Linked DNA regions of Oceanispirochaeta sp. M1. The protein of the gene in region 2 interacts with the protein of the main gene of each other region in a pairwise test. Links are inferred from orthologs where the notes say so. Each region holds a gene or a part of one and is shown on either strand. Other genes may lie near its edges.

The links. Proteins that work in one complex are often made in the same cells at the same time.
Region 1: the proteins of ftsA (region 2) and DV872_RS10615 interact in binary tests that used the Escherichia coli proteins (3 or more experiments, as listed by UniProt). The link is inferred for Oceanispirochaeta sp. M1 from one-to-one orthologs.

Annotation. Positions count from the first base shown.
Region 1 is NZ_QQPQ01000012.1:138,241-144,521, reverse strand. What follows is about bases 978-3,938. They hold DV872_RS10615 (rod shape-determining protein), read left to right. Parts: upstream 978-1,915; coding sequence 1,916-2,962; downstream 2,963-3,938. Other genes in these bases: mreD (rod shape-determining protein MreD), read left to right, coding at 3,824-3,938; mreC (rod shape-determining protein MreC), read left to right, coding at 2,973-3,827; DV872_RS26390 (lipopolysaccharide assembly protein LapB), read left to right, coding at 978-1,864. Also shown: DV872_RS10630 (zinc ribbon domain-containing protein), read left to right, coding at 1-568; more of DV872_RS26390, read left to right, coding at 944-977; more of mreD, read left to right, coding at 3,939-4,327; mrdA (penicillin-binding protein 2), read left to right, coding at 4,331-6,202; rod shape-determining protein RodA, read left to right, coding at 6,192-6,281. UniProt on the Escherichia coli protein: Forms membrane-associated dynamic filaments that are essential for cell shape determination. Acts by regulating cell wall synthesis and cell elongation, and thus cell shape.
Region 2 is NZ_QQPQ01000013.1:20,464-24,262, forward strand. Bases 836-3,799 are described here. They hold ftsA (cell division protein FtsA), read left to right. Parts: upstream 836-1,687; coding sequence 1,688-2,911; downstream 2,912-3,799. Other genes in these bases: ftsW (putative lipid II flippase FtsW), read left to right, coding at 836-904; DV872_RS10870 (cell division protein FtsQ/DivIB), read left to right, coding at 894-1,685; ftsZ (cell division protein FtsZ), read left to right, coding at 3,005-3,799. Outside these bases: more of ftsW, read left to right, coding at 1-835. UniProt on the Escherichia coli protein: Essential cell division protein that assists in the assembly of the Z ring. May serve as the principal membrane anchor for the Z ring.

The DNA of each region.
Region 1 (6,281 bases), on a different replicon or contig from region 2:
GGAATTCGAAAAACGTATGGATGTTATCTCTACACAGAGAGAGTACGAAGCCCTTGAGAAAGAGATCAAGGATGCTACCGAAAAAGAACAGAAATACAGAAGAGATATTCAGAGGGAAGAAAGAGCCCTTGAAGATATGCTCAACAGCCTGCAGCGGGAAGAGCAGATGATCTCCCAGCAGGAAGAAGAACTCAAGGTCGAACAGGCTAAAAATGACAATGAGAAACAAAGCAAAGAAGAAATTCTACAATCCCTTGAGTCAGAAGAAGCAAAAGTGACTCCCGGAATGAATGAAGAAATCCTCTTCAAGTTTGAAAGAATAATCAGAAACAAATCCGGTCTCGGTATTGTTCCTGTCTTAAACGGTATTTGTACCGGTTGTCATATGATCCTCCCGGGTCAGTTTGTAAATGATGTACGTAAGGGTGAAGAAATTCTTTTCTGCCCATACTGCAGCCGTATTCTCTTCCACAGTGATTCGGAAGAAGATATGAAATCCGAAGAGGTCTTTACTGCTCAGGAAGTGGGTGGATTATCAGACCTGGTTGATGATTTCGATCTGGATTAATTAAAAAAAACTAACAGGTCAGACTGCCGCTGCCGGGTTCTCCCGGCAGAGGAAAGTCCGGGCTCCATAGAGAGTGATGCCGGGTAATGCCCGGGCGTTCCTTCGGGAATGACAGAAAGTGTCGCAGAAAATATACCGCCTTCTGATTTATCAGCGGGTAAGGGTGAAATGGCGGGGTAAGAGCCCACCGCTCCTCCGGTAACGGAGGAGGCATGACAAACCTCATCAGGAGCAAGATCAAGCAGCAGGCCGGGTTTCTCGCCTAAAGCCTGCGGGTAGATTGCTGAAGATCCGAAGCAATTCGGAGATCAGATAGATGGCAGTCCGTCGACAGAACCCGGCTTACCGACCTGTTTTTTTATTTTTGGGGAATATGTGTTTAAAAAGAGTAGAAAATCCGGCAGGAACTTAATCGTTCCCCTGTTTCTCACAGTACTGCTGATTTCATTGGCAGCCTGGGGTATTATAAGAGGCTCCTTCTTTTTTAACAGCCAATTGAAGACTCAGCCTACCGACCTGAACCTTGTCCGTCTCTGGAATCTCCAGGATTACAAATCCATACTTGATCTGACAGAAGAGAATCTGACTGTTTATCCTATGGATGCATACAGCCTCATTTTTTCCGGTTTTGCCGGCTATCATATGGCAATTTCCCAGATTTCTGTCGATGAAATTGATTTTTACCTCAATGAAGCAATCCTTAACCTTAGAAAAGCACTTATCCTTGAGGATATCCCCAAAAAAGAGCTGGTATATTATATACTGGGGAAATCATATCTTTATAAGGGCAAATTTTATGCCGATCTGGCAATAAAATACCTGAATAAAGCAATAGATGAGGGATATGAGAACCAGGACAGTTACGAATTTCTAGGAGAAGCATACTCCTATCTGGGTGATTATGATCAGAGTATTATTTATTACGAAACTGCCCTTGAAAAGTTTCAGTCCGACAGGCTTTATCTTAAAATTGCCGAGGATTCATTCAAATTCAGGGAGTATGATAAAGCCGCAGAATACTATTCTATTCTGATTGATAGAACAAGAGATGAATCTTTACGAAAAAAGGGGCTTTTTCAACTGGGAAAACTCTATTATGATATAAAAAATCTGTCAAAGGCTGAGGAAACCCTCATCACCCTTACAGATCTGGACCCGAAAAATGCAGAAGCCTACTTCCTGCTTGGAGAAATCAGTTATTTCAACCAGGATAGAAAATCTGCACGGGACTATTGGCATCAGACATTGAGAATTGAACCGGAACACCGAGGTGCCCGGCTCAGATTATATAACTGATAGGGCATAAACCCTGAAATTAAAAAAATGACAGCAGCTTCTGGAGGAATTATGGCTCGTTCTAATAAATTATTTGGCGGATTCTCAACTGATATAGGTATCGATCTCGGTACATGTAATACATTAATCTATGTCAGAGGAAAGGGGATCGTCATCAGCGAACCTTCAGTAGTTGCCATTGAAAGGGGAACTAAAAAAGTAGTTGCCGTCGGTACTGAGGCTAAGAGGATGCTCTGGAAAACTCCAGGAGATATCGTCGCCATTCGCCCTCTGAGAGACGGAGTAATTGCAGATCTTGAAACTACAGAAAAGATGCTCCGCTACTTTATTTCCAAGGTTCTCCCCAAACGCTGGCTTATAAAACCCAGAATGGTTATCGGTGTTCCTTCCTGTATTACAGAAGTTGAACGGAGAGCCGTTGAAGAGAGCGCATTCAAGGCCGGTGCCAGAGAAGTTAAGATTATTGAAGAATCTCTTGCTGCTGCCATCGGAGCCGATATTCCCATTTTCGAACCTGCAGGACATATGGTCTGCGATATCGGTGGCGGAACTACAGAAATATCTGTGATATCACTGGGTGGTATGGTTGTTTCCAACGCCATCAGACTCGCGGGAGACGCCTTTGATATCGCAATAATCAAACATGTACGCTCTGTTCACAACCTTATTATTGGAGAACAGACTGCTGAACGATTAAAAATCAATATTGGAAACGCTGCACCTGATAATAAAATTGAAAAAATGGAAATAAAGGGAACCGATGCCATCACTGGACTTCCCCGTAGACTTGAAATAGACTCAGTAGAGGTCAGAGAGGCTCTTCAGGAGCCTATCAATGCTATCGTTGAAGAAGTTAAGAGGACTCTGGGTCAGACACCTCCTGAGCTTGCTGCTGACATTGTGGAAAGAGGAATTGTTATGACTGGAGGCGGATCTGCTCTCAAGGGATTACCTAAACTGCTTTCAAAAGAGACGGGAGTACCCGTAATTCTTGCGGAAAATCCTCTTCTCTGTGTGGCTCTTGGTGCTGGGATGTACTTTGATTACGCCAAGGGTGCAAGCAACAGTCGCAGCATCTACGACACTCTGAACTCTTAAGCGGTGGTAAATGGCTCATAATCAGCAAAGCAGCAGATTCTGGGGAATACCATCATTTCTGGTTCTCATCATAATCAACGTAGTCATACTCATCTTTTCAACAAACTCAATGCTCGTATCCCCAAAATCACTGGGGATGAGCTTTCTCTCTATTTTTCAGGAAGGGATAAATAATACAGTTACCTGGTTTTCAGGTACTGTTAACTCTATTAATGAACTGAAAAACCTGAAAGAGGAGTATGATTCAACTCTTAACAAACTTACTGCTTATGAACAGATGGATCGGAATTTTGAAGAAGTAAACAGAGAAAATGAACTTCTCAGGGAACATCTGGGGTTTTCCAGAGCACTTGAAATTGATCATATAAATGCCCGCATCATTGCCAAGGACCCCGTAAGCCTTTTTTCCTCGTTTATCATAAATAAGGGATCTAAAGACGGCATAGTGAAAGGTATGCCTGTCACGTCTTATCAGAACGGTGTTATAGGTCTTGTAGGTAAAATTATTGAAACCGGTATTAATTCATCCCAGGTTATCCCTATCTACAATAGTACAAGTTTTGTAGCAGCCCGTTTTCAGTACTCCCGTTTTGAAGGACTGATTGCCGGATTGGGTGATTCTGAGAATCATCTCATAATGAATTATGTAAAGAAAACAGCATTAACCCAGATCAATATCGATGACAGGGTAATTACATCAGGAATGCAGTCTCTTTATCCTGGAGGAATATCTATCGGGAAAGTAAAAAGTATCACTTCAAGAGAATATAACACCTCCCTTGAAATCGAAGTTTTCCCGACAATTGATTTTGGTAAGCTGGAATATGTATTTGTTCTGACCGAGGACAAGGAGCAAATCAGATGAAAAAAAATATGATAATTTTCACACTTATGCTTATCTCTGTTCTTCTGAAGACAACATTGTCCCGATATTTCAGCCTGAGCTTCGGAATGCCGGATACCACACTGATCATTCTTGTATATGTCTCAATACGATACGGTTCTTTATCAGGACAGATGAGCGGATTTACAACAGGACTGATGGAAGATTTTCTAAGTTTATCCCCTTTGGGATTTAATAGCCTTATCCGTATGATCTTGGGGCAGTTTGCCGGCCTGTTCCATGAAAGACTGAATATAGACCCCATCCTTTTTCCTGTACTCTCTGTTTCTCTGGCTACAATAGTCAAGGGAGCTTTATCCTATCTGATTCTTTCTGTTTTCAATATTCAGTATTCCGGAAGTATCTTTATCAGCAGTTCCTTCGGTTTTGAACTCCTGATGAATGCTCTTCTGGCTCCTTTTCTCTTTCTGCTTCTCCGTTTTCTATTTGACAGAGTTCTCAAGGAAAGGAAGACCCTTTAATTTATGAAATCCAGAAAACATATCAGCAATGGCAGAGTCTATCTGCTCAGTGCGATTTTTCTTATTATTATAATTATCTATATTTATAAACTCTTTAATCTGCAGATTGTGGATAATCTAATCTATGAAAAAAAGGCTCAGGAAGTATCACAGAGATCAAATATAATTCCTGCCCAGAGAGGCCGTATATTCGACCGATATTCTGATGTCCCTCTGGCAATGAACGTTGACTCCTTTGCTGTTAACTACACACCCGCCTATGGAGATGAGGAATATTTACCTGAAATGCTGGCTAAGCTTTCTGAGATTCTGGATGTTTCAGAAGAAGATCTGAAAAGGAAATTTCCCGGTTCCAGATTTTCTTCCTATGTGGCTTCTGAGATCGCAGAAGGTGTTTCATTTGAGAAAATAACTATCATTGCAGAAAATATTGAAGAATTCCCGGGTATCAGCTGGAGCAGTAAACCGAAACGCTACTATAACATTACAGGTTCAATCGCTCATGTTCTCGGATATGTGGGAAACATAACAAATGAAGAGCTGCAGGTCCTCTATAACCGCGGTTACTCCCTGCGAGATGTGTTGGGTAAAAACGGAATTGAAAAACAGTATGACCACATTCTCAGGGGAAAAAACGGTCGTATTTATAATACTGTGGATGTCCGTGGAAGACAGATGACTAAAGAGGGGAATATACAGCTCCCTGAAAATGGTTATGACCTGGTTTTAACCATAGACAGGCATATTCAAGACCTTGCAGAAAAAGCTCTTGGCCCCAGAAAAGGATCTGTTGTGGTTCTTAAACCCGATACCGGTGAGGTTCTGGCACTTGTATCCTATCCGGGATTCAATCCCAATCTCTTTAATCAGAAAGGTCCAAACAGTTTTGGTTCTCTCTCTCTGAACCCTGATTTCCCCTTTCTGAACAGAGCCATACAGTCCTCTTATGCACCTGCGTCAACATTTAAGATTCTACTTACCGCAGCCGCTCTGGAGGATAAAGACTTCAATCCCAATCGGCTTATTGACTGTAAAGGTCATATGGAGCTGGGCAACAGGACATTTCTCTGTCATAAAAAGACGGGTCATGGGAAACTGAACCTCAAGGAAGCCCTGGCTGAATCATGCAATATATACTTCGGTACTATCGGTGTGGAAAATCTGGGGATTGCAAAGATATCTGAATATGCACATGCCTTCGGATTAGGAGTAATAACAGGTATTGACCTGCAGGGAGAGGTACAGGGAAATATCCCGACTCCCGCATGGAAAGAAAAAACCTACAACAGCTACTGGACGCCGGGAGATACACTAAATGCCTCTATTGGACAGGGATTTGTCTCTCTGACAGCTCTTCAGCTGGCCAATGTAATAGCAGGCATTGTTAATGAAGAGGGAGAAATATACAAACCTCATATTCTTAAAAAAATTGTGAATAATACAAACAGAACCGTGGTTGAAGAGATTGCTCCTGAAGTTCTGAGAAATACAACCGTAAGTCCCCAGATTCTGCATACTCTCAGAGACTATTTAAGGGGAGTCATTGCAGATGGAACATCAGAAGTTGTTATTCTCAATGATCAGGTTAAAATAGCTGGTAAGACGGGTACCGGAGAGGTTGGAAGCAAGTCAAACTGGCACTCCTGGTTTGCATCTTACGGCCCCTGGACCGAAAATAATGACGCAGATAAAATTGTAGTGGTAACCATGATCGAAGCATCAAATGAATGGGAATGGTGGGCACCCAAGGCTGCCGATATCATCTACCAGGGTATTTTTGGAAATACTAATTATGAAGAAACCATTAAAGCACTGAGAAAACGGGGAGTCTGGTACACAAGAGATATCGTCCTGGAGGGTGAACTTGAAGATTAAATTGAACATGTCCTCCATATTCGGTTTTGATTTTATCCTTTTTGCCTCTATTCAGGTCCTTATGGTAATAGGCGTTTTC
Region 2 (3,799 bases):
GACAATACCCTTTGTTATTTTTACTTTAGTATTGAATGCTCTTACCTATGTCCCGGGAATCGGCAGTACCGCAGGCGGTGCTCAGCGATGGATAGAAATCGCCGGTAACTCTTTTCAACCAAGTGAATTAGTTCGTGTTGCTCTTGTTTTGTATGTCGCTCATATTCTTGAAAAAAAGAAAGACTGTATGGATGATTTTGTCAATTCCATCCTCCCTGTTCTGATTATGTCTGTTCTGATGGCCTGTATTGTTTATTTTCAGAATGATTTCTCTTCGGCAATATATGTATTCCTCCTGGCTATTATCATGCTGTTTCTGGCCGGTATCAGCTGGACATACATCACTATCGGTTCTTTGACTATTGTGGTTCTGGCTGTACCCATGATTCTTGCAAAACCCTATCGTCTGGAACGTATCAGTTCATGGCTCAGTCCTATGGCGGATCCTTCGGGTGCCGGCTACCAGCTTCTCAAGTCAAAGATGGCTCTTCAGAACGGCAGTTTTCTGGGGCGTGGACTGGGACAGGGACAGATTAAGCTGGGAGGTCTGCCTGCAGCCCATTCAGATTTCGTATTTGCCGTTGTAGGTGAAGAAACAGGCTTTGTGGGTGTTGTATTTATTTTGCTTCTGTTCCTGGTTTTTGCGTTGAAAGGTTATTCTGTTGCTCTTAACAGCTCCAGCTGTTATGTCAGACTTGCTGCCTTCGGACTGACCTCATCGGTTTATTTTCAGGTTCTTATCAATGTAGCTGTAGTCTGCGGAGCTCTTCCTGCGACCGGAATCCCTCTGCCCCTCTTTTCGGCGGGCGGAACTTCAACTCTGGTAACACTGGGAATCTTCGGACTTCTGATAAATTTTTCCAGATTCAAGGCAAAAGACAGGGAGGTCCTCTGTGGTGCCTGAAGTAGGTGTAACTCCTTTGTTTACAAAAATAAGAAAACTCCTGTTTATCTCTATTGCAGTGCTTGCAGTCCTCCTTGTATTTCAGCTGCTTACCCGGTTTATTGTTCTTCCCAGAATGGAAATTGCACAGATCCTTCTGGAAAGTACACTTAATCTCAGTGATGCAGAGCTTCTGGCTCTGGGTGGAATAACAGGTTCAGAAAATTATATTTCTCTGAATCCTAAAGAGATAGAAGCCCGTTATGAGAGTTCACCCCTGATCAGGAAAGCTTTTGTGGAAAAACAGTTCCCTTCCACTTTAAAACTTGTCCTTTACGGAAGATCAGCACTGGGGCTTATGATGGTTGAGAGGAATGGAGTTGATAATCCTCTGGTTTTTGATGAGTATGGTGTTCTTTATCATTCAGCGGATACTTCTCCCTACAGGAATCTTCCTGTTCTTTCGGGTTTAGAGCTGGATAAAGAGAGCCTTTCAGTTCTGCCGGAAGCACTGAATCCGTTTTTGAGTGATTTAAAGACCCTTCAAATAGATTCTCCCAAGCTTTTCGGTCAGATTTCAGAGATTGAAATCAAGAGAATAGAGGGTGCTCTCTATGAGGTTCATCTATATACAAGTGCCTATAGACTGCCTGTTGTCCTTTCATCAGGACTTACAGACGGTATTATGAAAAAGATACTTCTGGTTCTGGACTCTTTGAATGAAGCAGACCGCATAAAGGATTTTGAATATGCAGATTTCAGAGCCGATCAGGTAGTTCTGAAAACAAGGGAGGGCAATTAGTTTTGCCGGAAAGAGATATAGTCGTTGGACTGGACATCGGAACAAGCCGCGTATCAGCTCTTATCGCTGAATACAATGAAGAGGGAGAACTCTGCTTTGCAGGAGCCGGTTCTGTTGCTTCTCAGGGACTGAGAAAAGGTGTTGTCGTAAATATCGAAGCAGCTCAGCAGGCCATTGCTAAAGCCATTGAAGCTGCCGAGCAGGAAGCAGGACGTACGGTGCACGATGTGTATACAGCAGTCACAAGCGGTAATGTAGAAGGCCTTAACTCTCGTGGTGTTGTTGCTGTCAGCGGGAAGGGGCGTGAAGTAACCCAGCAGGATATCCGCCGTGTTATTGAAGCAGCTCAGGCCATTGCTGTCCCCATGGATCGTGAAATCCTTCATGTGGTAGCTCAACATTATATGGTGGATGACAAAGTGGGAATCAGAAATCCCATAGATATGATCGGAGTCCGTCTGGAAGCTGATGTTCACATTGTGACCGGCAGTATCGCCGCTACACAGAATGTAATAAAATGTGCTAACAGAAGTGGTTATAAGGTGAATGAAATATCACTGGAATCCCTTGTGGGGTCTCAGGCTGTTTTATCGGAGGATGAGAAGGAACTGGGTGTCCTGTATCTGGATATAGGCGGTGGAACAAGTGATGCCATTGTATATCTTGAAGGTACTCCCCATTTTTCCGGTTCACTTCCAGTTGCCGGAGAGCAGGTGACTACAGATCTGTCCATTGTACTTGAACAGTCCATGGAACAGGCCGAAATGATCAAGCTCTCTCAGGCAAAGTGCTGGGAACCTCTGGTGGACAGTTCTCAGGAAGTTCTGCTTCCCGGGATAGGCGGACGTCCTCCCCGGAGTATTCCCGAGTTGGATGTGTGCCGTATCACTCAGTCCAGAATGGCAGAAATTTTACTTCTTATTCGCAAACAGCTGCAGCAGAAGGGATATATGAATCGGCTGGGCGGTGGAATAGTACTGGCAGGGGGGGGTGCTCTTTTACCTGGTGTCGGTGAACTGGCATCTGATATATTCCAGAGACCCGTACGCATCGCTCTTCCTTCGGGAATGAAGAATCTGCCAAATGATTACCGTGGACCGGAATGGACCACCGTAATAGGCCTGGTGATGGCAGCTCATGAGGCTGATGAAAGTATGGAGACTGAAATTCCCGTAGGCGGGCAGGCATGGACCAGACTGAAGGAATGGTTTTCGAACTTTATATAAATACTTACAGACCCCGGGGTCTGTGATTAAACTGACGGGCCGTTGGTCTGATCAAATATGACTGAATGGACATCTATCCTTGGGAGGGGATTCATGGAACTTGAAATTATGGAAGAAACTTTAGGTAACAAGACAGTTATCAAAGTAATAGGTGCAGGCGGCGGCGGCAGCAATGCTGTGAATAGAATGATCTCTTGTGGAGTGAAGGGTGTTGAGTTTATTGCAACCAATACCGATCTGCAGGCTCTGGACAAATCACTGGCTCCGATTAAACTTCCTCTGGGCACAAAGCTCACAGGTGGACTCGGAGCAGGCGGAAATCCTGAGATTGGAGCTCAGGCTGCCGAAGAAGATAAGGAAACCCTGAAGAATGTGCTCAAAGGGGCAGATATGATCTTTATTACTGTCGGAATGGGTGGGGGGACAGGTACAGGATCGGCTCCTGTAATTGCCAGACTGGCAAGAGAACTTGGAGCTTTGACTGTTGCTGTTGTAACAAAGCCCTTCGGTTTTGAGCAGAGACGGAAGATGGTTCTTGCAGAAGAAGGAATTGATAAGTTGTATAAGGAAGTAGATACTCTTATCACCATCCCCAACGAAAACCTTATGAAAATAGTTGAGAAGAATACTCCCATACGGGAAGCCTTCCTTATGGCAGATGATGTCCTGCGAATGGGTGTCCAGGGTATTTCAGATCTGATTACCCAGCATGGTGATATAAATATCGACTTTGCCGATGTGAAAGCCGTAATGCACGGACAGGGTGAGGCCCTCATGGGGATCGGTTCAGGCCGTGGTGATAACAGAGCCATTGATGCCGCAACCAGTGCTATCAATAATCCTCTTCTGGAAGATGCCAGCATAGACGGAGCCAGAGGACTTCTGGTC